One region of the Mycolicibacterium holsaticum DSM 44478 genome, then DNA from elsewhere that is predicted to be linked to it. Evidence: riboswitches for the same ligand, from Rfam matches in the RefSeq annotation. Region 1 holds a riboswitch; the other holds the start of a gene.

Region 1 (11,506 bases):
TGGCTGATCATCGGCACGCCCTGAGACAGCAACAGGGTGGCCAGGAAGTTGCGCTGCTGGCGGGCCCGCAACGCGTTGACCTCCGCGTCGTCGGTCGGCCCCTCGGCGCCGCAGTTCCACGACCGGTTGTGGCTCTCGCCGTCGTTGTTGTCCTCCCCGTTCGCCTCGTTGTGCTTCTCGTTGTAGGACACCAGGTCACGCAGCGTGAAGCCGTCGTGGGCGGTGACGAAGTTGATCGACGCGACCGGCCTGCGCGCGGTGTGCTCGTAGAGATCCGCCGACCCGGTCAGCCGGTAGGCGAACTCGTCGAGGGTCGCCGGCTCACCGCGCCAGTAGTCGCGCACGGTGTCGCGGTACTTGCCGTTCCACTCGGTCCACTGCGGCGGGAAGTTGCCGACCTGATAGCCCCCCGGTCCGACGTCCCACGGTTCGGCGATCAGCTTGACCTGGCTGACCGTCGGATCCTGTTGGACGAGTTCGAAGAACGTCGACAGCCGGTCCACATCGTAGAACTCCCGGGCCAGTGTGGAGGCCAGGTCGAACCGGAACCCGTCGACGTGCATCTCGGTGACCCAGTACCGCAGCGAATCCATGATCAGCTGCAGTGAGTGCGGATGCCCGACGTTGAGGCTGTTGCCGGTGCCGGTGTAGTCCATGTAGTAGCGCTTGTCGTCCTCGACCAGCCGGTAGTAGGCGGCGTTGTCGATGCCGCGAAAACTGGCCGTCGGCCCAAGGTGGTTGCCCTCGGCGGTGTGGTTGTAGACCACGTCGAGCAGCACCTCGATCCCGGCTTCGTGCAGCGCGCGCACCATCGCCTTGAACTCCTGGACCTGCCCGCCGGGGTTGGGGCTGGAGCTGTACTTGGAGTCGGGGGCGAAAAAGCCGATCGTGTTGTAGCCCCAGTAGTTGGTCAGGCCCTTCTCCAGCAGCGTGGAATCGTTCGCGAAATGGTGCACCGGCATCAGTTCGAGCGCGGTCACCCCCAGCGAGGTCAGGTGCTCGATGATCGCCGGATGCGCGACGGCGGCATAGGTGCCGCGGATCTGTTCGGGAATGTCGGGATGCGTCTGGGTCAGGCCCTTGACGTGGGCTTCGTAGATGACGCTGTCGGCGTACTCGTAGCCGGGCGGGCGGTCGCTGCCCCAGTCGAAGAACGGGTTGATGACGACGGACTTGGGCATGGCGGCCGCCGAGTCGTCGTCGTTGCGGCTGTCGGGTTCGCCGAAGGTGTAGCCGAACAGCGACTGGTTCCAGTCGAAGTTGCCGTCGATCGCCTTCGAATACGGGTCGAGCAGCAACTTGTTCGGGTTGCAACGCAGTCCCTCGGCCGGGTCGTAGGGCCCGTGCACCCGGAAGCCGTAGCGTTGCCCGGGCTCGATGTTCGGGATGAAGCCGTGCCAGACGAACCCGTCGACCTCGGGCAGCGTCACTCGCGACTCGGTGCCGTCTGCGTCGAACAGACACAGCTCCACCTTGTCGGCAACCTCACTGAACAGGCCGAAGTTGGTGCCGGTTCCGTCGTAGGTGGCGCCGAGGGGATATGCCTTACCGGGCCAGACTTCCAAGATTGCACGCTCCAGTGATCAGTTGACGGGACGATACGGGGAATGCCCAAACGCGGCGTATCGCAATCGCGGCGCTCCAACGTGAAGTTGTGCTCGAAAAACCGCGACAGATTCGTGCACAAGCTCACGTTCGACGGGCCGAAACCGTCGTCGGATAGGCTGAGCAGTGCAGTTGGTCTGTCGGCGCTGCAGTTTGGCGTCGGCATCGAGCGACGTACCTCTGACGGGTGCGTGGCGAGAGGGAACCCGGTGAGAATCCGGGACTGTCCCGCAGCGGTGTACAGGAACGACCGCCGTTAACAGCACTGGCCCACCGGGCTGGGAAGCGACGGCCAGTAGGGGCACTTCGGTGCGTGCCTGTGAGTCCGAAGACCTGCCGGCTGTGCCGGACGCGCCGCGTCCGGTGGTGCATCGCCTCGCGGAATGGGCAGTGGCCGAAGCGGTGCAGCCGCATTCGGTGCACGTCCCCTGGCGATGACCATCCCGCCGTACAGAGGACGTCGTCATGACCGCAACACCTTTCACCGCCACCATCCTCGGCTCTCCCCGCATCGGCCCCAACCGCGAGCTCAAACGGGCCGTCGAAAAGTACTGGGCCGGCGGCTGCGACCGCAGCGAACTCGAGTCGGTGGCCGCGACGCTGCGCCGCGACACGTGGGAGGCGCTCGTCGCGGCCGGTCTGGACTCCGTGCCGGTGAACACGTTCTCCTATTACGACCACGTGCTGGACACCGCGGTGATGGTGGGCGCGTTACCTTCTCGGGTGGCCGGCATCGAGGAGGAACTCGACCGCTACTTCGCGGCCGCCCGCGGCAACGAGGACGTCGCCCCGCTCGAGATGACCAAGTGGTTCGACACCAACTACCACTACATCGTGCCCGAACTCGGCCCGGACACCCGGTTCGCGCTCAACGCTGCCAAGGTGCTGGCCGAGCTGAAAGAAGCCACCGCGCTCGGCGTCCCGGCCCGGCCGGTCATCGTCGGCCCGATCACGTTCCTGGCGCTGTGCAAAGCCGTCGGCGGTGCCGGCGCTCCCATCGGACGTCTCGACGAGCTGGTCGCCGTGTACGCCGAACTGCTCGGCGAGTTGGCCGACGCCGGCGCAGCGTGGGTCCAACTCGACGAGCCCGCCCTGGTCACCGACATCCTCGGCGACACCGCGGAGTTGGCGCAGCGCACCTACACAACGCTGGGTCGCGTCACCGAACGGCCCGCGCTCTTCGTGGCCACCTACTTCGGCGAGCTGACCGACGCGCTACCCGCTCTGGCCCGCACGCCGGTGGAGGCGGTCGGCGTCGATCTCGTCGCCGGGGGAGTCTCCGCGGTGGCCGCGGTTCCCGAGCTGGCCGGAAAGACCTTGGTGGCCGGCGTCGTCGACGGCCGCAATGTCTGGCGGACGAACCTGCAGTCGGCGCTGGGCACGCTGGCGACGCTGCTGGGTCTGGCCGACCATGTGGCGGTCTCGACGTCGTGCTCGACGCTGCACGTGCCCTATTCACTGGAGGTCGAGGACGGGCTGGACGCAGACCTGCGCAGCTGGCTGGCCTTCGGTTCCGAAAAGGTCACCGAGGTGGTGGCGTTGGCGCGCGGAATCAATGCGGGACGCGAGGCCATTTCGGCCGATGTCGCCGCCTCCAACGCCGCGATCGCATCGCGCCGGTCCGACCCCAGGCTCACCAACGGGGATGTGCGGGCGCGGATCTCCTCGATCACCGCGTCCGGGACGGCGCGGGGACCGGCCGAGGCGCGCCGTGCCGCCCAACAAAAGCTACTGAAGTTGCCGGTGCTGCCGACGACCACCATCGGCTCCTACCCGCAGACCTCGGCCATTCGGGTGGCCCGCGCCGAGCTGCGGTCCGGCACGATCGACCGCGCCGAATACGAGCGGCGGATGAAGGCCGAGATCGCCGAGGTGATCCGGCTGCAGGAGGACCTCGGCATCGACGTGCTGGTGCACGGTGAGCCGGAGCGCAACGACATGGTGCAGTACTTCGCCGAGCAACTCGACGGCTTCTTCGCGACCCAGAACGGTTGGGTGCAGTCCTACGGCAGCCGCTGCGTACGCCCGCCGATCCTGTACGGCGATGTGGCGCGGCCCAAACCGATGACCGTGGACTGGATCAGCTACGCGCAGTCGCTGACCGACAAGCCGGTCAAGGGCATGCTCACCGGCCCGGTGACGATTCTGGCGTGGTCATTCGTGCGCGACGATCAGCCGCTGGCCCAGACCGCGGCGCAGGTCGCGTTGGCGATCCGCGACGAGACGGTCGATCTGCAGGCGGCCGGTATCGCGATCGTCCAGGTCGACGAGCCCGCCCTGCGGGAGCTGTTGCCGTTGCGCGCCAAGGACAAGGACGCGTATCTGCAGTGGGCCGTGGACGCGTTCCGGCTTTCGACATCGGGGGTCAGCGACACCACCCAGATCCACACCCACCTGTGCTATTCGGAGTTCGGTGAGATCATCGGCGCGATAGCCGATCTGGACGCCGACGTCACCTCGATCGAAGCGGCGCGCTCGCACATGGAGGTGCTGAACGACCTCAACGCGATCGGTTTCTCCAACAGCGTCGGGCCCGGTGTCTACGACATTCACTCGCCACGGGTGCCCAGCGTCGAAGAGATGGTGACGTCGCTGCGGGAGGCGCTGCAAGCCGTTCCAGCGGAACGGTTGTGGGTCAATCCGGACTGCGGGCTCAAGACCCGCAAGACCGATGAGGTGAGGGCATCGCTGCGCAACATGGTCGCCGCCGCGCACGAGGTCCGCAGGGCTCACGGTGGCTAGCTGACCTGCACGTCCGCCGCGCGCATCTCGTCGACGGCCTTGGCGCTCGAATCCGGTGCGACGCCTGCGGTGTAATCCAGCAGCACGCGGGTGGTGAAACCGGCGGCGGCGGCGTCTTTGGCGGTGGCCAGCACGCAGTAGTCGGTCGCGATACCGACGATGTCGACCGCGTCGACCCCGCGCTGACGCAGCCAGTCGGCGAGCGGGGTGCCTGCGTCGTCGACGCCCTCGAACCCGCTGTAGGCCGCCGTGTGGTGGCCTTTGTGGAACACAGCTTCGACGGCCGTGGGGTCGAGCTCGGGATGAAACTCCGCGCCCGCGGTTCCGGCGACGCAGTGCCGCGGCCAGGACGCCGTGTAGTCGGGGTCATCGGAGAAGTGCTCACCCGGGTCGACGTGAAAGTCCTTGGTGGCCACGATGTGTGCGTATCCGGAGCGGTCGGCGAGGAGCCGGGTGATGTCGCGGGCTACCTGGCTGCCACCGGCAACCTCCAGCGAACCACCCTCGCAGAAGTCGTTCTGCACGTCGGTGATGATCAACGCCCTCATACCGTCAACCGTAGCGCCGTTATCCGCCGAACAGCAGATACAGCCCGGTGAACGTATAGCCGACCATGACCAGCATCATCGCCAGCTGCCCCGTCAACTGGTGGCCGGCGGGCAACAGGCGCAGCGCGCGGTCGTGCGCGGCGATCACGCCCGCGACGTGGCCGGCCAGCACACAGCCGACCTTGATGGTGGCCAGCAGCGAAGGGTGAAGCGACAGTACGTAGTTGACGTCGCCGTCGAGCCCGAACAGCAGGATGATCGTTTGCTGGCCGCGTTCCACCAGGTAGGTCAGGTAGTGCGCGAACACGTAGCCGATCACGATCGGGATCAGCGAGTGCACCATCTGGCCGGGCAGCGCGCGCCGCTGTCTGCGGTCGACGCCGCCGGTGGCGATGGCCGCCAGCCAGAACGTCGCCGCGACCACCCCGACGAACAGCAGCAGGCCCGCGGTCCGGATCAAGGTGGCGCTCAGGGGGGATGCCGAGTTCTCGTCGACGAAGTCGCGCCAGCGTGGCATCGCCGAAAAGCTGTCGAACGCCGTCGATCCCAGCAGCACCGCCATGATCGCGACGGCCCCGGCTCGGATCGGCAGCGAAGGCAGGTGGTCGAACGGGTTTCCGATCGCGATGAGCCCGCTGCGCGGATCGCGCCGCCACGGCGACAGCCGCGACGCCACCACGCTGTACACCTCGAACGGGTCGGCCCGGCCGTACCAGCGTGGGCCGGACACGAGCCCACCGGCCAGCGTGACGACCACGTAGGTCAGCAGCCAAATTCTGATGGCGCCAAGCGATCCCGGGTTGGGGCTGGCGAGCTCCAGCCAGACGAACGCGAACAGACCCAGCGCGGCGGGCCAGTAGCCCAGCGCCGCCGGATAGGCGCGACCAAGCGAGCGCCAGCCCACCAGCCGGTGCACGGCCCGGACCGGAGAGATCGCCCTCCACACCGGACCGGCCACCAGCGACAGGGCCACCAGGCCGACCCACAGCAGTACGTAGAACACGCCGGGCAGCGGGTTGGCTGCGTCCTGGGGTCCGACAGTCGAAGCCACCGCCACCCACCCGGCGAACAGCAACCCGGCGAGCGCGGCCGCCCATCTGGTGACCGGCGCGTCGATCACCGTCGTCACCCGGCGCGGCAACGGGCGCCCGGGCTTGTCGGGATCGAAGCGCGGTTTGCGCCACGCGAACGCGACGACGGCGAAGGTGAACGTCAGCGTCCAGGCCGCGCCGATCAGGGCGTAGGTGTATGGGATCGGCAGATCAGACGAGCCGCCAAGGCCGTGCGCCAGTACGGCCAGCGACGGGCCGGTGCTCACCGCACCTGGATAGTCGCGACGGTCTTGTGCGCGTCGTGCAACTCCACGTCGACGCGACCGGGCACGTCGACGGTGAACTGGAAGGACTGGCCCGGCTCCGGCTTGATCTGGAAGGTGTGCTCCGGGGTGGAGTGCACGTGCAGTTCGTCGGGGGCGTCGCTGCTGACCCGGACCACGACCGGTTCGCCGACCTTCGCCTCCAACTGGGCGTTGGTGGGATCGACCTGCCCGCCTTCGATGCTGATGTCGAGGGTGACCCGGTCGGTCGGGCTGACGCCTGACGTCGGCGGGGACGTCTCCTCCGCGGTGCCGCTGTCTTGGGCGCCGCATCCCGCGGCGACCAAGGCTGCGGTGGCCAGGACGGCAAGTGCCTTACGACTGATCACGATCCTCCATCGTTGTTTCCGGTTTGCGACGGTTCTTGACGGTGATGTACACGACGACGGCGGCCACCACGATCGCCGGCGCGAACGCCGGCACGGCCAGCCAGATCGAATGGTCGGCCAGGACGACGACGTCGGGGTCGTTCGTCATGCCCGAACCGTGGGTCGCAACTCTGCCTCGCTGCCCGTCGGTTCGTATTTGTTGATCCGGCCGGCGCCCCAGGTGACGCCGGCGACCATGACCAGCGTGCAGACCAGCACGACCAGGCAGCCGATGAGCCACAACGCCTGGGGGATGTCCGGGCTGCGCTCGCGCTGCAGGATGGTGATCTCGGCGACGAACGGGCGCGTCATCGTGGCCTCGGCGGGCACCTCCTCCGCGCCGATGCCGGGATCGCCGGCCAGATAGATCGGAACCGCGGCCAACGTCTTGCCGTCGTGGACCCGCAGCAGCGTCTTCCACGATCCGGACACCGGCATCGGTTTGGTCGAGCGGAAATGGCCGGGACCGACCGCGTCGAGGTGGTCGATGAAGAGCCCGCGCTGGTTGGCCAGACCGCCCTGCCAACCCAGCACCGACACCCAGTTGGGGTTCTCGCTGATCAGGTTTGCAGGGGTGAGCTGGACGTCCGCGATAACCTGCCGTTGGTCGCCGACACCGGGGGCTTCGGTGAGCGTGATTGTGGCGGTGGCGCTTTCGGGGACGTTGTAGCGCAGGCCGTTGGCCGTGGCGGCGCCGATGGCGACGACAGTGAGCGCGACCAGTCCGATCCCGATGGCGCGTTGCGGCAGCCGTTGACCGCAGAGCACCATGCCGAGCATCGCGCCGCAGCCGCCGGTCAGCACCGCCACAGGAACCGCCATCGCCAGGCCCTCGGGCCACAGGCTGGTCTCCCACGGGTAGGGGTAGACGGCGTTGATCCACAGCGATTCCAGCCATAGCCCGACGGTGCCGATGGCCAGACCGCTGACCAGGCCGAACATGATCGGCCGTTTCAGCAGCGGCGTCAGCGCGATCAGTTCGACGAGCACCGCCGCGCCGAGATAGAGCGGGAACCAATTGTGCGGCGCGTCCAGCACCGGTCCCACCGCGAGAGAGACCAGCCCGCGCAGCCCGATCGCGAGCAGCGCGGCGATGATGGCCGCCCCGCGGCCCATGAAGAGCCGCGCACCGACCAGGGCGAAGGCGGCCGCGGCGGCGATCAGCATGGGCTGGAACACCTGACGGAACTGCTGCACGCCGAAGTCGTACTCGATCTGGTAGACCGACATGCCGATGAGCACCCCGGCGAAGGCGAGGTACTGGATGAACTTCAGGCCGATGCCGTCGGGAGGCGTGTCGGCACTGGCCACCCGCCGGCCTTCATGCTCCAGATACAGGGCCGCCAGGGTGGAGAACCCGGCGCCGCCGATCATCATCAAATGCGTTGGGCCCCAAAGGGTGACATCTTGGCCGAAGATGCGGTGCCAGATGTCGTCGAGCGGGAAACCCATCAGTGCATACAGACCGCACCCGGCCATCACGAGGCCACCGACCGGGGCATACCAGTTGTCGGTGATCCGGACCGCAGCCGGCCCGGGTTTGTCGTCGGCCCCGCCGAGGGGTAGCACCACCGCCAGGCAGCCCGCGACGAAGATGAAGAACAGGCCGGCCAGGATGAAGTAGTGCGCGGGGTTCGCCAGCGGGCCCTCGTCGCGGCCCGCGCCGATGTGCAGGCTGACGTCCCAGATGAAACCGAACAGCGCGCAGATGATCGCCGTGATGAACACCGCGATGGGCAGCGCCACCCACGGCGGGCGCTTGAAGCGGCGCCCCGACCAGTCCGCGAGGCGGGTCAGCCAGGTGATTTTGCGGTTGCGGTGCATCCAGCCGATCCACAGCAGCAGCGCCGTCACCACGACCGCGAAGATCGACAAGCCGATCACTTCGTTGAGCGCGGCACCACCGCCCTCGTCCTGCGCAATAAAGAAAATTTCCGTCGTGCCGGTCATGTGCCCCACCCGGTGAATGTCGGAGGAAACTTCTTACTGACCGGTAATGTTGCCAGAATTTCGGTCGGCCAAACCAGGTCCTCAGGCGACCACCCGGAATGTCTGCAGGGTCGGGTCGGCGGCGTCGGGGAGGTTCATACCGGCTCGCAAGCCTGACCGCAGATAGTCGATCACGGTGTCGTTGAGACGCTCACCGGGGACGACGGCGGGTATGCCCGGTGGGTACGGGGTGATCTGCTCGGCGGCGATGCGGCCGTCGGCCTTGTCGGCAGGCACCGCTTCGGTCCGGCCGAAGAACGCGTCGCGGGGCAGCACCGCGGTCTCCAGCTCGATCTCCGACGGCGATGGCAGCCGCATCCGTGGTGGCTTGTCGAAGTCGTTGGCGGCCTTGCGCCACGCCCACAGCGAGTCCAGCAGGCGTTCGCAGGTCATCTTGTCGTCGGCGAACGACACGGTGGCCAGAATGCGGCGGTGATCGCTCATGCCGAGATCGATCTGACGGTGTGCGCGCAGCCAGTCGGCCACCTGGTAACCCGACGTTGCGGTGGCCGACACGTCGATCAGCACCTGGAGGCGGTCGAGGTCGTGTGAGGCCTCGATGCCGAGAAGTTCGTCGTCGAGCACCTCGACGCCGGGGATCAGCTCGATGTCGTCGCGCAGACCGCGGGCCAATTCCATTGCAGCGCCGAGGAGGTCGTGGCCGTGCTCGACCATCTGTCTGCGCCAGCCGTCCATCGCGGCGTAGATCGGCACGCTGGGGCTGGTGGTCATCAGCAGGTCGGCGCAGGCCGAGAGCCGGGTCTGGTCGATCAGATCGCCCTGGAGGTGAAACACCGAGCCCTGTTCGAACCCGGCGCCCATCTTGTGCACGCTGACCACGCAGACGTCGGCGCCGGCGTCCATCGCCCACGTGGGGAGGTCTTCGTGGAACGGCAGGTGAGCGCCCCATGCCTCGTCCACGATCAGCGGCTTGCCGCGGTCGTGGCACACCCGCGTGATACCGGCGAGGTCGGCGCAGGTGCCGTAGGGGCTGGGGCTGACGACGAGGGCGCCCGCGGCGTCGGGGTGGGCATCCCAGGCGCGTTCGAACTCGTCTGGCGACGGTGGGTGGGAGATGTGCCGGTCTGGATCCCAGCGCGGGGTGACCCAGTGCGGTTGAACGCCGGAGAAGATCAGGCCCGCGACGATGGATTTGTGGCTGTCGCGAGGGACGATCAGGCTGCCGCCGCCCGACGATGCGGCGGATTGATCCGGCCCACCGGCGACGGCCATCATCGCGGCCTTGACCGACAGTGAGCTGCCGCAGGTGGAGAACCAGGCCACCTTCGCGCCGACGGCTTCGGCCATCAGATCCTCGGCGTGCTGGAGATATTTGTGGCGGGAGCGGCGATCGTCCAGGCCGCCGTTGGCGAGCAGATCGTCACGGAACGCTTCGTGGCCGAGCACGGCGAGCACGCGCTCGTCGACGCCGCGGCCCTGGCGGTGACCGGGCGGGCTGAACCCGTAGCGGTCACGCTTGCGGTAGTCGACCAGAGCATCCAGGAGCGGTGCTTCGGATTGATCCATGCGTGCCGAATACCCCGATTAGGGCGTGAGGACCACCTTGACCATGCCGTCCTGCTTCTTCTGGAAGCTGGCGTAGGCGTCGGGGGCGGCGGCCAGCGGAAGGCGGTGGGTGGCGAACTGTTCGACGCCGAGCGGGTCGTCGGCGGTGAGCAGCGGCATGATGTCGGGCACCCAGCGTTTGACGTTGGCCTGGCCCATCCGGAGCTGAATCTGCTTGTCGAACAACGTCATCATGTTGATCGGGTCGGCCGCGCCCCCGTAGACGCCGGACACGGAGATGGTGCCGCCGCGACGCACCAGGGAGATGGCGGAGTTGAGGGCGGCGAGGCGGTCGACGCCGGCGTGCTTCATCATCACCCGGCCCACTGGGGAGGGCAGGAAGCCGCTGGCCGTCTGGGCGGCTTCGGCGATCGGGGAGCCGTGTGCCTCCATGCCGACTGCATCGATCACGGAGTCGGCGCCGCGGCCCTGGGTATGGCTCTTGACGATTTCGGCGGCGTCATCTTTGCGCAGGTCGATGATCTCCTCGCAATAATCGCGGGCGCGGTCAAGACGCTCGTTGACCAGGTCCACACCAATCACCTTGCAGTTGTTGCGATGTGATGCGATCCGGCATGCCATCGACCCGATCGGGCCGAGGCCGAGCACCACCAGCGTGCCGCCGTCGGGCACGTCGGCGTACTCGACGCCCTGCCAAGCGGTGGGCAGGACGTCGGACAGGTAGACGTAGCGTTCGTCGGGTCCGTCAGCCGGCACCTTGATGTGCGTGTACTGCGCCTGCGGGACGCGCAGGTACTCGGCTTGACCGCCGGCGACCTCGCCGTAGAGCTTGGAGTAGCCGAAGAGGGCGGCGCCGGTGCCCTGGTCGCGGTTCTGGGTGGTCTCGCACTGGCTCTGCAGGCCTTGGTCGCACATGAAGCAGTGCCCGCAGGAGATGTTGAACGGGATGACGACGCGGTCCCCAACCTTGAGTTCGTTGACGTCACGACCGACTTCCTCGACTACGCCCATCGCCTCGTGCCCGAGGATGTCGCCTTCGCCCATGAACGCGCCGAGGACTTCGTACAGATGCAGGTCGGACCCGCAGATGTTGGTGCTGGTGACGCGGATGATCGCGTCGTTGGGTTCCTTGATCGCCGGGTCGGGCACGGTGTCGACGGAGACCTTCCGTCGTCCCTGCCAGGTCACTGCGCGCATGGGCGTCCTCCTCGTGGTCGTATTAGGGCGTGCCCGCTGAGGGGGGAGCCAAACCTTGAAGATGGGGTTCAGGGTTGGCGCGGGACGTGTCGGAGCTCGGTGACGGGCGGGATATTGCATCTGCCCGCAGCGGCGGCGCGGTTCCCCGGCGCTTC
Region 2 (11,506 bases), 2.3 Mb from region 1:
CCACCGCCTCGGCCACCGTCAACTCCCCCGAGGGCCGCTCCTCCTGCCCGACGACGGCGATGGTCTGCGCGCGGCGGCGAGCCGGCATGCGGGTCAGATCTTCGCCGTCGACCCGGACGGTTCCACAGGCCGGCACGTCGAGGCCGGACAGCACACGCAGCAGCGTGGTCTTACCCGCGCCGTTCGGTCCCACCACGGCAAGCCGGGTACCGGCGGGGACCAGCAGATCCACCCCGGACAGCACGGTTCTGCCGCCGCGACGGCACCCGATGCCCTGCGCGCTGACCGCGGCGCGGCTCATGAGCTGTTTCCGAACTCGTAGCGCCGCCGCCCCATCAGGAACAGAAACACAGGTGCCCCGATCAGGCCGGTGACGATGCCCAACGGCATCTCCCGTGGTGATGCCATCTCCCGCGAGATGACGTCGACCCACACCAAGAACAGTGCCCCGGCACAGACCGCGACCGGCAGCATCGCGCGGTGGGTCGCCCCGACGACCAGCCGCGCCGCATGCGGCACGATGAGCCCGACGAAGCCGATGCCGCCGGAGACGGCGACCAGCACGCCGACGAGCACCGCCTGGATGAGAAACAGCGCATTGCGCAGCGCCCGCACCGGCACCCCGAGGGAGGTGGCGGTGTCGGCGCCCGCGGCGTAGGCGTCAAGCCACGAATGGATCAACAGCGCGCCGATCAGCGAGATCAGCACGACTGCGCCGGCAAGCGGCACCTTGGCCCACGTCGCTCCGGCGACGCTGCCGAGCAACCAGAACATCACGCTTTCGGCGGCATGGGGATCGCCTGCGGTGAACACCAGCAGCGATGAAAACGCCATGAACGCCGAGGACAGCACGACGCCCGACAGGATCAGGCGCAGTGCGGTGAGCCCGCCTTGCGCCCGCGCCACCAGATACACGGTGAGCGTCGCAACCAGTGCGCCCATCAGCGCACCGCCCGACAGCGCCCAAATGCCCAGTGCGGAGAGCACACCCACGGTCATCACGGCCGTTGCACCTACGGCTGCACCTGCCGAGACGCCAAGCAGGTACGGTTCGGCCAGCGGATTGCGCACGAGCGCCTGCATGAGGGCACCGGCCAGCGCCAGCCCGGCGCCCACGATCGCGGCCAGTATCGAGCGCGGTAAGCGCAGGTCCCAGATGATGACGTCGTAACCCGTATCGACCGTCGTGCCGGTGAAGCGGCCGACAACGGTGCGCCACACGTCACCCAGCGCGATGTGCTCGGCGCCGAAGGCGAGCGAGACCACGATGCTCACCGCGGTGAGGATCGTGAGCACGGCGGTCGTCGGGTGGGTGCGACGGGGTGCCTTCTCGGTGACATTCACGTCGAGAACTTGCCTCAATATGCCGGGGTATCCGAGCGCGAGATACCTGTGGACTCAAGCGAGTACGGCAGGTATTCGGACTCGGGATCATCCGGACTCGACGCCTTCCCAGATGTTCTCCAGTGGCCGATGTCGAGGCCGTCCCCCATACCGCTGCGCGTCAGTCCCGGATTCGCACCGGGTTCCCTGACATCCGCGTGTACGGATGTGACCGTTCTCAACGGCTGAGGCTACCCCATGGTCTATTTTCTCCACGTGGTATCCCAGCAACGGCGTAAGCCAAGTCGAATAGCGTTTGCCGCCACCGTTATCGCCGGGTTGACCGTTGTCGCGGGCGTCGCCTGCGGCCGCGCGGCAGAAACCGCCGAACCTGTGGTATCACCGCCGCAGACCGCGTCGGCACCGTCATTCACCTGTCGGGGCCACGACGGATCGCGGACGCCCACGGAGATCGACCCGGCCGGCGACAAGGTCGAGAACGACGAGGACGACGCCAGGGTGATCGTCGGCGGTGTCTACGGAGACCCGGAGGCAGCCACGCGGTTCTGGGCGCAGCAGAGCGAAAGTGACTGCGGTTTGATGGCCACTCGTATGGTTGTCGGTGAGATCACCGGCGCTGCCCCCTCCGAACGCGAGATCATCGATCTGGCCACCGCCACGCCCAGCCAGTGCACACCCGGCGAGCCGGTGTACGACGAGAGCGTCGACCCGACCGACGGTGGCGTCGGCCACGGCACCTGCTCGACCGATCTGCTGCTGCTGCTGAAGCACTTCGGAATCGACGCCCATTACACGAACGACGCCGAAGCCGCCGACGGAGGACTCGACACCGGTATCGACGCGCTGGCGGACTATCTCGGCAACGGACAGCAGGCGATGGTGTGCGTGAACTCCCGCATCATCTGGGACACCGATGGTGACCGGACGAACTGCGGTCACATGATCACCGTCGCCGCTATCGATTTCGACAACGACGCCGTCTATCTCGGGGACAGCGGCGGTGACGATACGCGCGGCGAGCAGGTCAGCATCGACGTGTTTGAATCCGCGTGGGCCACCGGAGACCACGAACTCGTCGTCACTGCGCCGCGCTGACACCGACGAAAGCTCACGGTGCGGGCCGGATAAATCTCGCCGTTGCGGGGCGTTCAACGAGAAGACAGAGGTTTCTCGGACGCCCAGAAGGATACGGACATGAGCTTGGACAGCATTTCACTCGGTAGGCAAGGGCTCGACGAGGTGGTTCCGTCGCGCTACGCGGTGCAGGTCGGCGACATCGAGGTGCTGGTGATCAGCGACGGGGTGCTGCCGATCACGAGCAGGACGATGGCCACCAACGCCGACGCGGCCGAGTTCGCAGATTGGTTGAACCACAGGTTCCTACCGCACGACGTACTCGACTGGCCGCTGAACGTCGTCGTGGTGCGCAGCGGCGAGCAGATCATCCTCGTCGACGCGGGACTGGGGGTGGAATTCCCGGATTTCCCGCGGGCCGGACAGACGGTCCACCGACTGCAGGCCGCGGGGATCGATCCCGCCGCGGTGACAGACGTGGTACTGACCCACCTGCACATGGACCACGTAGGCGGGCTTCTCACCGCGGGGCTGAAGGAACGGCTGCGCCCCGACTTGCGGGTGCATGTCGCGACCCGCGAGGCCGAGTTCTGGGCGGCCCCCGATTTCTCCCACACCGACATGCCGGCGCCGGTGCCCGCCGCGCTCATGTCGATCGCCTCGCGATTTCTCGACGAGTACCGCGGCCAGCTGCGAACATTCGAGACCGAGCACGAGGTGGCTCCCGGAGTGCTGGTCGCCCGCAACGGGGGTCACACGCCTGGGCACAGCATCGTTCGTCTCGCCTCCGGCAGCGACCGGCTCACGTTCGCCGGTGACTCCGTGTTTGCGCCGGGGTTTGATAACCCCGAGTGGCACAACGGCTTTGAACATGATCCTGAGGAGTCCGCGCGCGTCCGGATCAGCCTTCTGCGGGAACTGGCGGCGTCCGGCGAGTCGATGGTGGCCACCCACCTGCCGTTCCCGTCGGTCTGCCGGGTCGCATCGGCCGGCGACGTGTTCCGGTGCGTGCCCGCCGTCTGGGATTATTGATCGCTGACCGGTTCGGCGGATCTCAGCGCAGCGGGACCCGAGACCAACGTCGGATAGTGGCACACGCGGTTCCCGCCTGCGCGTTTGGCGTCGTACATTGCCGTGTCGGACGTGCGGATCAGATCGTCGATGAGTTCGAGATTGGGCTTGGCCGAGTTGGTTTCGAGTGGCGCGCCGGCGGTACCGATACTTGCCGTCACCGGGAAGGGGATCTTCGCGATCGCTTCGCGGAGCCGTTCGGCCAGCTTGGCAGGGTTCGGGCTGGTAGCCACGTCTGCGACCAGGAACTCCTCTCCCCCGACCCTGCCGATCACCGCCGTCGAGCGGCAGTTCTCCTCGAGCGCCGCGCTGACGCTCACCAAGGCCTCGTCCCCGGCGGCGTGGCCCCGGGTGTCGTTGAGTTGCTTGAAGTTGTCGAGGTCGATCATGACCATCACCAGATACAGGCGGCCCGCCCGGCGGCGATCCAGCATCATCAGTTCGTAGACCGTGCTGTTGAAAGAGCGTCGATTGTGCAGCCCGGTGAGCGAATCCCGGTCAGAACCGCGCAGATCGGTGCGCAAGGTGTGCATCAACGACTGGATTCCGAACGGCACGCCGACGTTGAGCGCCGCCACCGTGACCAACGCGGCGGCGGTCAGTGCGACGTCGCCGGAGGCCAGCACCAACCGGTACGCCAGAATCACCGAGCACACCGTCGCCATGCCCAGATTCACCAACGTCAGGCCGACGGTGTGGAAGTACGCGACGACACCACCGATGACGGCGTAGATCGTGCACCCCATCAATCCCGTGTACGGGTTTGACATCGCCAGGCACATGGCGCCGACCGCCAGACCGCCCATCAGCGAATAGATCACCGACTGCTGTCGGGTGGGCCACCGCAGCAGCCACAACAGGGCACCCGCGATGCCCACACCTGCGGCCAGCAGGGCCACCACGATGGTCGCGGGGTGATCGGGGCCGGCCGGACTCCAGAGCAGCATGATGGGTAGTGCGGTCATCGCCAGGGTGAAGCCGAACGTCGCAAATCGCCAAAATGTCTGGAGCCCACGCTCATCCAGGTATGCGCTGAGCCAGTCGTATTGGTCTTGTTGCTTCCATAATCGTTCGGCCCATCCGACCATCCCCGCCCCTACCCCCGCGTTCCCCGTGCACGAGTCTTTATGTTGTCAAAGAAACCGTACTGAATTTCTTTTCGACAGCCCGGCTATTGAAGATAGCCGCCGCCGCTGGCGCAAGAAGCGTTCTGACGTGTTCGGTAGCGGATCATCTTTGAATTCGCATCCCGTCGGCGCCAGCAACCCCGACTCCCGCGTGGCCAGGGGTGCGACAGCGCCGGTGACACCACCACCAAGGGCTCCATCTGCACCTTGGGCAGCAATGTCGCGGCGGCGCCTGCCGATTGTCTGTACAACACTGATAAACCGGGCCCGTATCAACAGCAACGGCGACCGGCAGTGGCTGCTGTAGCGTGACGCAGCGTGAACTTCTCTCGTAAGCCTTCGTCCGTTGTCATCGCGGCTTGTGCCGCGTTCGCCATGCCACTCACCGCATGCGGCTCCGATACCGAAACCACCGCGGCAAGTCCGACCACAAGCGCGCCGTCTGTCGCCGAACTCGTCGCCCCCTCCGCGCCGGAAACGGCCCCGCCCGCGGCGGCCCTCGCCTGCCCCACCGCGGCACCCGACGCTGCGGTGCCTGCCGAATGGAACCTGACCGGCGCGACGGGCAGCGTCGCGGTCACCGGCTCCACGGACACCGCGGCACCGAACATCGACGTCACCGCGCCGTTCAGCGTAACCGAGACGCAGGTGCAGACCCTGCAGCCCGGGGACGGACCGGTTGTCGCGGACTCGGCCACCGTGCTGGTCTGCTACATGGGCGTCAACGGACGTGACGGCAGCGTGTTCGACAGCAGCTACGAGCGGGGTGCTCCGGTCGACTTTCCGCTGACCGGAGTGGTGCCCGGCTTCCAGAAGGCCATCGCGGGTCAGAAGGTCGGATCGACCGTCGGCGTCGCGATGACGTCTGAGGACGGGTATCCCCAAGGGCAGCCCGCCGCGGGCATCCAGCCCGGTGACTCGCTGGTTTTCGCGATCAAGGTCCTCGACGCCAAGAACTGAGCGCACCGCGCGTCCGCGCCCGTTAGGCCGAGCCGAACAACGACCGCGCGTCGGCGATGTCGTATTCGGCGACCGACGCCGAGATCATCGCGGCGCCCTGCGCATCGTCGGGTCCGCTGCACCGGAAGGACTCGACTGCTGACCGCGACTCCCACCGCTCGAAGATGTTGACCCGACCGGGGTCGATCAGATCGGCGGTGATCGCGAAGTCCAGGCAGCCCGGTGCGCGGCGGCCCTGTTCGACGACGCCCACACACGACGCGAGGTAGGCCTCGCGCTCGTCGGGGCGCACGGTGAGATGTCCGGCAACGATGAGCATGCTCAATTAGACAGCGCGACAGCCCGAGACTCATCGCGTCGTGCCGTCTCGGTTTACGGGGTTGGCGGCAGATGCTCGATCGGCGGCGGCGCGAACGGATCCACCGGAGCCGGCGCAGGACCCGGCACTGCGCCGGGCGCGGACGCGGGAGGAGTCGACGACTCCGGCGCCGTCAGCGAGATGTGCCCCGGCGGCAACGGTGGTGCCGGGCCGGCTCCAGGCGGTGGCCCGGGCGCCACGGGTGGCGGCGCGGTGAGCGCGCCGAGCGGATTGTCGCTGTGGAAGGTGTGCCACAGATCCCGCAGATAGCCGAACTGTCCCCCCGATTGCCCCTGGCCGTACACCGGGGCGATCTCCGGCACCGGGGGCGCGCCCACGGGTGGCGGCGGCTGCGGAACCGGGGGTTGGTCGTCAGCGCCGGCCTGGCCGGCCCCGGCCAGCGCACCGCCGATGATCAGCGCGCCCGTGGTCGCAAGGCGCACTGCGGCGGCCGGCAAGCCGCGTCGTCGTCTGGTCATGAAGCCCGGTGTCCTCTCTCGGGCCCGGCCCGATCTGAGCAAGGCTACTGCCCGTCGGGCTGCCCGTCGCGCTGATCGCCCTGGCCGTTCGGGGACTCGACCGGGTCGCCGTCGTCGGGTTCGGGGTCCTCGGCGCGGGGCGGTGACAGCGCAACACTTCGCGACGGCGATCGGTGAGCGCTTGTCGGGTGGGCAGCTTCGGCCGGTTGCAGGTGCACGACGGGCCCGATCGCGCGACGCAGGCCCGGCAGGCCCTCCTTGCGGAAGAAGTCACCGATGCGCCCGGCGCGGTACCGCAGCGGTGAACCCAGGAACTCGCCCAGCACCACGCCGCTGCCCAGCGCCAGCGCAGTGGCGACCGCGGCCATCATCTGGCGCAGCCCGTTGTCGAAGTTGCCGTCGACCGCGAAGGAGAACACCGCCCGGAACACCGCGAGTCCCGGCAGCATCGGCATGATGCCCGCGGTCGCCGTCACCAGGGCGGGCGCCTGCCGTCGGATCGAGATCAGGGTGGCGATGACACCGACGCCGACGGCAGCGACCCCGCTGGCGAACACCTGGCCGAACCCGGCCGTGCCGAGCCCGATCAACACCACCTCCGCAGCAGCCGCAGCAAGCCCGGCGGTGGCGATCGCCCGCATCGGCGCATAGCTCGCCACGGTCAGGCATGCCCCGGCCAGACCGGCGCCGAACACCGCCAGGAAAATCGGCAGCGGTCCATGGGGTGCAACGAAGGATTCCGTCGCATCGACGTGCAGTTCGATCGTCACGCCCGCCATCGTCGCGAGCTGAAGGCCGGCGAGAATTCCCACGACGATCCCCGCGGTGAGCAACACCGCTTCGCCCAGCCGGGCGATGGCGGTGAGCATGTACCCGGTCACCGCGTCCTGCATCGCGCCGACGAACGTCAGCCCGGACAGCAGCATCACGATGCCGGTCGCCACCAGCGCCGTCGGCCCCTGACCGCCGAAGTAATAGGCAGCGACGGCCACCAATGTCGCGATCGCCGCACCGATCGCGTGCTGGAAGAAGAACGGGGTCCCGATGCGGTTCAGCCGCCGGCCCACCTGATCGATCACCGCCGACGTCGTGGCGGCCAGGATGCAGGTGAGCCAGGTCCCGCCCAGCAGCATGGCGATGCCGAGGGCGAAGCCCGCCCAGCCCACCGTCGCCAGCCACCGCGGATAGGGGTGCGGCCGCTCGGTCAACTCGTCCATGGCTTCGTGGGCCTGTTCGACCGTGACACCACCGGAGGTGATGCGCTGCACCAGCCGGTCGAGTTCACCCAGCCGGGTGTAGTCGGTGGACCGGGTGTGCACGCTGCGCACGATGGTGACCGGCGGGCTGTCCGCGGTCGGCAGCGCCGACACGATGACGGTGGTGACGAAGATGTCGACGACGCAGTCGGTGAGCTGGTACGCCTGGGCGACGTCCTGGGCTGTCGCGACGACGTCGGCGGTACCCGAACCCGAGGACAGCATCACTTCGGCGAGCCGGATCGTCAGGTCGAGAACTTTGCGGGTGTGAATGTCGCCAACCCCGCTGGTCGCGCGGCGCCGCTGACCGGCCACGGGCGCCGGGTCGCGACGCCCGCGAAGCGCAATCTGCACCCCACGGCGGAAGCGGGCCGAGCCGCCGAATCGATCGTGCGCCATTTATCAGGAGGATACTGACGCCGTCGCGCTCGCGCAGTTCCGCGGTGGCCGTTTCCGATGCGCCGATTTCATTATCGAGCCAGCGACGAATATAGTTAGTGCTACAAAGCAGTCCTCTTCGGTGACTGTGATTTGTATTACCCGGCTAACTCGTTTGACACGGGAGGTCCGGGCCCCCTTTCCTCGGAGGTGATTTCGTGCTGCATATCGTGCGAGCGCTGGTCGTCATGTTCGCCGCTTCGGTGATTTTCGCGCCTCAGGCCGCGGCGGATCAAGACGAATACCTGCGCAAACTGCAAAGCCAATTCCCATATCTGAGTGCCGAGCAATTGATTGCTGAAGGCGCCAAGGTCTGCACCGCCACCCGCCAGGGCACGCCCGCGGCCGACGCGGTCATCATGGTGCGCGAGAACCTCGGGGTGTCCATTCCCACCGCAGGCGACATCGTCAGCACCGCCGTCGTCGAACTCGGCTGCTGAGCCCGTAACGCGGTGGCCGCTGCCGCCGACAAACGGTGTGCAGCAGTCCGCTGACGGCGGCTGCGACGAAATCGCGCGGCAGGGGTCAAGCAACGGCACCTGATCCGGCGGCCCTCGCCCGCCGGACCGCGTCCCACCAGGCAACCGCCGCCCTCGTGCGGCATTTTCGAGGTGCACAGATATGACGTACTTATCCAGTTTGGTGCCCGGCGTTGTTCGAAGGCTGATCGTCGGCGCGGTGGTCGCGCTGGTGCTGCCCGGCCTCGCTGCCGTCACGGGCGCGACGGCGACCGCATCTGCCTATTCTCGCCCCGGCCTACCCGTCGAGACGCTGATGGTGCCGTCAGCGGCGATGGGCCGCGACATCCCGGTGAAGTTCCAGGGCGGTGGACCGCACGCGGTATACCTGCTCGACGGGCTACGCGCCCGTGACGACAACAGCGGCTGGGACATCGAGACGGCCGCGTTCGAGAGCTATTTCGAGTCCGGGCTGTCGGTGGTCATGCCGGTCGGCGGCATGTCCAGCTTCTACACTAACTGGCAGGGCCCGGCCGTCGGCAACGGCGGCACCCACACCTACCAGTGGGAGACCTTCCTGACCTCAGAGCTGCCCGCGTACCTCGCGGCCAACAAAGGCATCTCGTCCAGCGGTAACGCGGTGGTCGGGCTGTCGATGTCGGGCAGCGCGGCGCTGATCCTGGCGGCCTACCATCCGGGCCAGTTCCGCTACGCGGCTTCGCTGTCGGGGTTCTTGAACCTCTCCGACGGCATCTGGCCGCTGCTGGTCGGTGTCGCGATGCGCGACGCCGGCGGGTTCAACGCCACGGCGATGTGGGGTCCCCCCGGCGGCCCGGCGTGGCAGCGCAACGACCCGACCGTCAACGTCGGGCGCCTGGTGAGCAACGGCACCCGGATCTGGGTCTACTGCGGCAACGGCGTTCCGTCCGAACTCGGCGGCGGCGGCGACATCGCCGGCCAGTTCCTCGAGACCATCACGCTGGACAGCAACAAGAACTTCCAGCGGAAGTACCACGCCGCAGGCGGCTCCAACGGCACCTTCAACTTCCCCGCCAACGGCACTCACGGCTGGGGTTACTGGGGTTCGCAGTTGAACGCGATGAAGCCCGACATTCAGCGCACGCTGGGCGCCTGAGCCCTCGACACGCCCCGGGCGACCGCATCGTGAGGTCGCCCGGGGTGCGTTGGGCACAATCGGTTGGTGACGCTTCCGCAACCGACCGTTCCAGCGCTTCTGCACCGCAGCGCGCGTGAGTTCGGCCAGCACCTCTACCTGGTCACCCCGACCGACCGGCTGACCTACGAGCACGCCGAACAGCGTTCGGCGCGCATCGCCCGGTGGCTGCTCGCCGCGGGGGCCGGCAAGGGCACCCGCATCGGGTTGTTCTTCCCCAACAGCGTCGAATGGGTCATCTGGTGGCTGGCGGTGTCGCGCATCGGTGCGCTGGCCGTACCGCTGAGCACGCTGTACACCCCGGCCGAAATGGCCAAGGTGAGCAGGCTCGCCGACATCGCGCTGCTGGTCGCACCCGATCGGGTGCTCGGCACCGACGTCGCCGAGCGTTTCGAAACGGCATGGCCGCAGCTGTCCGATCAGGCGGGCGGGCGGCTCGCGTTGAGCGCCGCACCGTACCTGCGCCGCATCGTGTTCACCGCCGATCCGGGCCGGGTCTGGGCGACGCGCCTCCGCGACGACGACGGTGACCACGGCGTGTCCGCCGAGGTGCTCGCCGCCGCCGAGGCCGAGGTGTCTCCCGCCGATCTCGCCGTCATGGTGCACACCTCGGGTTCAACGGCCGACCCGAAAGGTGTGCTGCACACCCACGGCGCGCTGGTCCGTCAAACCTCGACCTGGCACAGCGCGGTCCGGATGGTGACGAAATCCGAAGGGACACCGCGAATTCTGTCGGCCATGCCGTTCTTCTGGATCGGTGGGCTGCTCGCTGTCACCGGGGCGCTGCATGAACCCGTCACGGTGATCGCCATGCCGCGCCTGGACGCCGGCACCGCGCTGGACCTCGTCGAGCGTGAGCGGGCCACCGGGGTGGTGGGCTGGCCCGCGTTCACCCAGAAGCTGCGCGACCACCCGACGTTCGCCAGCCGTGACCTGTCCAGCGCACCGATGCTGCGCGACGGCCCGCTGGACGTCGCGATGGTCGACGTGCCCGACGGATATCCCGTGCACCGCACCATGTCTGAAACCGCAGGCGGTTTCGTCTTCACCGATATGCGCATCGTCGACGACACCGGCGCGCCGGTCCCCGACGGCGACGTCGGCGAATTGCTGGTCCGCGGAATCGGTGTCATGGCCGGCTACAACAAGCGCGAGCGCTGGGAGACGTTCGACGAAGACGGCTGGTATCACACCGGTGACCGCGTGTACCGCCGTAGCGGTGACCCGCGCCTGTTCTACGTCGGACGCACCACCGAACTCATCAAGTCCGCGGGTGCGAACGTCTCACCGCTGGAAGTCGAGGCCGTCATCGAAAAGTTCGACGACGTCGCGCAGTGCCTTGTGCTCGGCGTCGACGACGCGGTGCGCGGTGAGCAGGTATGCGCCGTCGTCGTGCCCGCCGACACTGACGCCGGCGTCGACGTGGCGGCCCTGGCCGAACGCACCCGCGCACAGCTGTCCGGCTACAAGGTGCCGACCCGCTGGGCCGTGGTCACCAGCGACCAGATCCCCACCCTGGCGAGCGGCAAGTTCGACCGAAAAACGTTGCGCGCCCGGATCACCGAGGGTGCGCTGTGAGCGTGCTGCGGACACCCGACGAACGCTTCGCCGCGCTGGCCGGTTTCGCGTTCGAGCCGAACTACGTCGAGGTGCAGGCGCGGGGCATCGCGCCGGTGCGGATGCACTATGTCGATGCAGGCCCCCGGGATGCGCCCGTCGTCCTGTTGCTGCACGGCCAACCGACCTGGTCCTACCTGTACCGTCACG

Evidence for each region. Region 1 has a riboswitch for cobalamin ahead of metE (5-methyltetrahydropteroyltriglutamate--homocysteine S-methyltransferase). Riboswitches for the same ligand answer to the same signal wherever they lie in the genome.
Region 2: another riboswitch for cobalamin. It lies ahead of K3U96_RS12050 (FecCD family ABC transporter permease); the one in region 1 lies ahead of metE (5-methyltetrahydropteroyltriglutamate--homocysteine S-methyltransferase).

Annotation. Positions count from the first base shown of each region.
Region 1 covers NZ_CP080998.1:251,335-262,840, forward strand. The annotation lists gene glgX (glycogen debranching protein GlgX) at 1-1,565, opposite strand, end outside; cobalamin riboswitch at 1,752-1,960, shown strand; gene metE (5-methyltetrahydropteroyltriglutamate--homocysteine S-methyltransferase) at 2,071-4,347, shown strand; gene K3U96_RS01265 (isochorismatase family protein) at 4,344-4,895, opposite strand; gene K3U96_RS01270 (hypothetical protein) at 4,915-6,213, opposite strand; gene K3U96_RS01275 (hypothetical protein) at 6,210-6,602, opposite strand; gene K3U96_RS01280 (hypothetical protein) at 6,586-6,747, opposite strand; gene K3U96_RS01285 (hypothetical protein) at 6,744-8,588, opposite strand; gene K3U96_RS01290 (aminotransferase class I/II-fold pyridoxal phosphate-dependent enzyme) at 8,670-10,154, opposite strand; gene K3U96_RS01295 (zinc-dependent alcohol dehydrogenase) at 10,173-11,351, opposite strand.
Region 2 covers NZ_CP080998.1:2,504,189-2,515,694, forward strand. The annotation lists gene K3U96_RS12045 (ABC transporter ATP-binding protein) at 1-301, opposite strand, end outside; gene K3U96_RS12050 (FecCD family ABC transporter permease) at 298-1,344, opposite strand; cobalamin riboswitch at 1,394-1,575, opposite strand; gene K3U96_RS12055 (cysteine peptidase family C39 domain-containing protein) at 1,663-2,439, shown strand; gene K3U96_RS12060 (MBL fold metallo-hydrolase) at 2,539-3,450, shown strand; gene K3U96_RS12065 (GGDEF domain-containing protein) at 3,444-4,454, opposite strand; gene K3U96_RS12070 (FKBP-type peptidyl-prolyl cis-trans isomerase) at 4,992-5,576, shown strand; gene K3U96_RS12075 (putative quinol monooxygenase) at 5,599-5,895, opposite strand; gene K3U96_RS12080 (hypothetical protein) at 5,949-6,413, opposite strand; gene K3U96_RS12085 (threonine/serine exporter family protein) at 6,458-8,068, opposite strand; gene K3U96_RS12090 (DUF732 domain-containing protein) at 8,266-8,547, shown strand; gene K3U96_RS12095 (esterase family protein) at 8,729-9,700, shown strand; gene K3U96_RS12100 (class I adenylate-forming enzyme family protein) at 9,767-11,317, shown strand; gene K3U96_RS12105 (haloalkane dehalogenase) at 11,314-11,506, shown strand, end outside.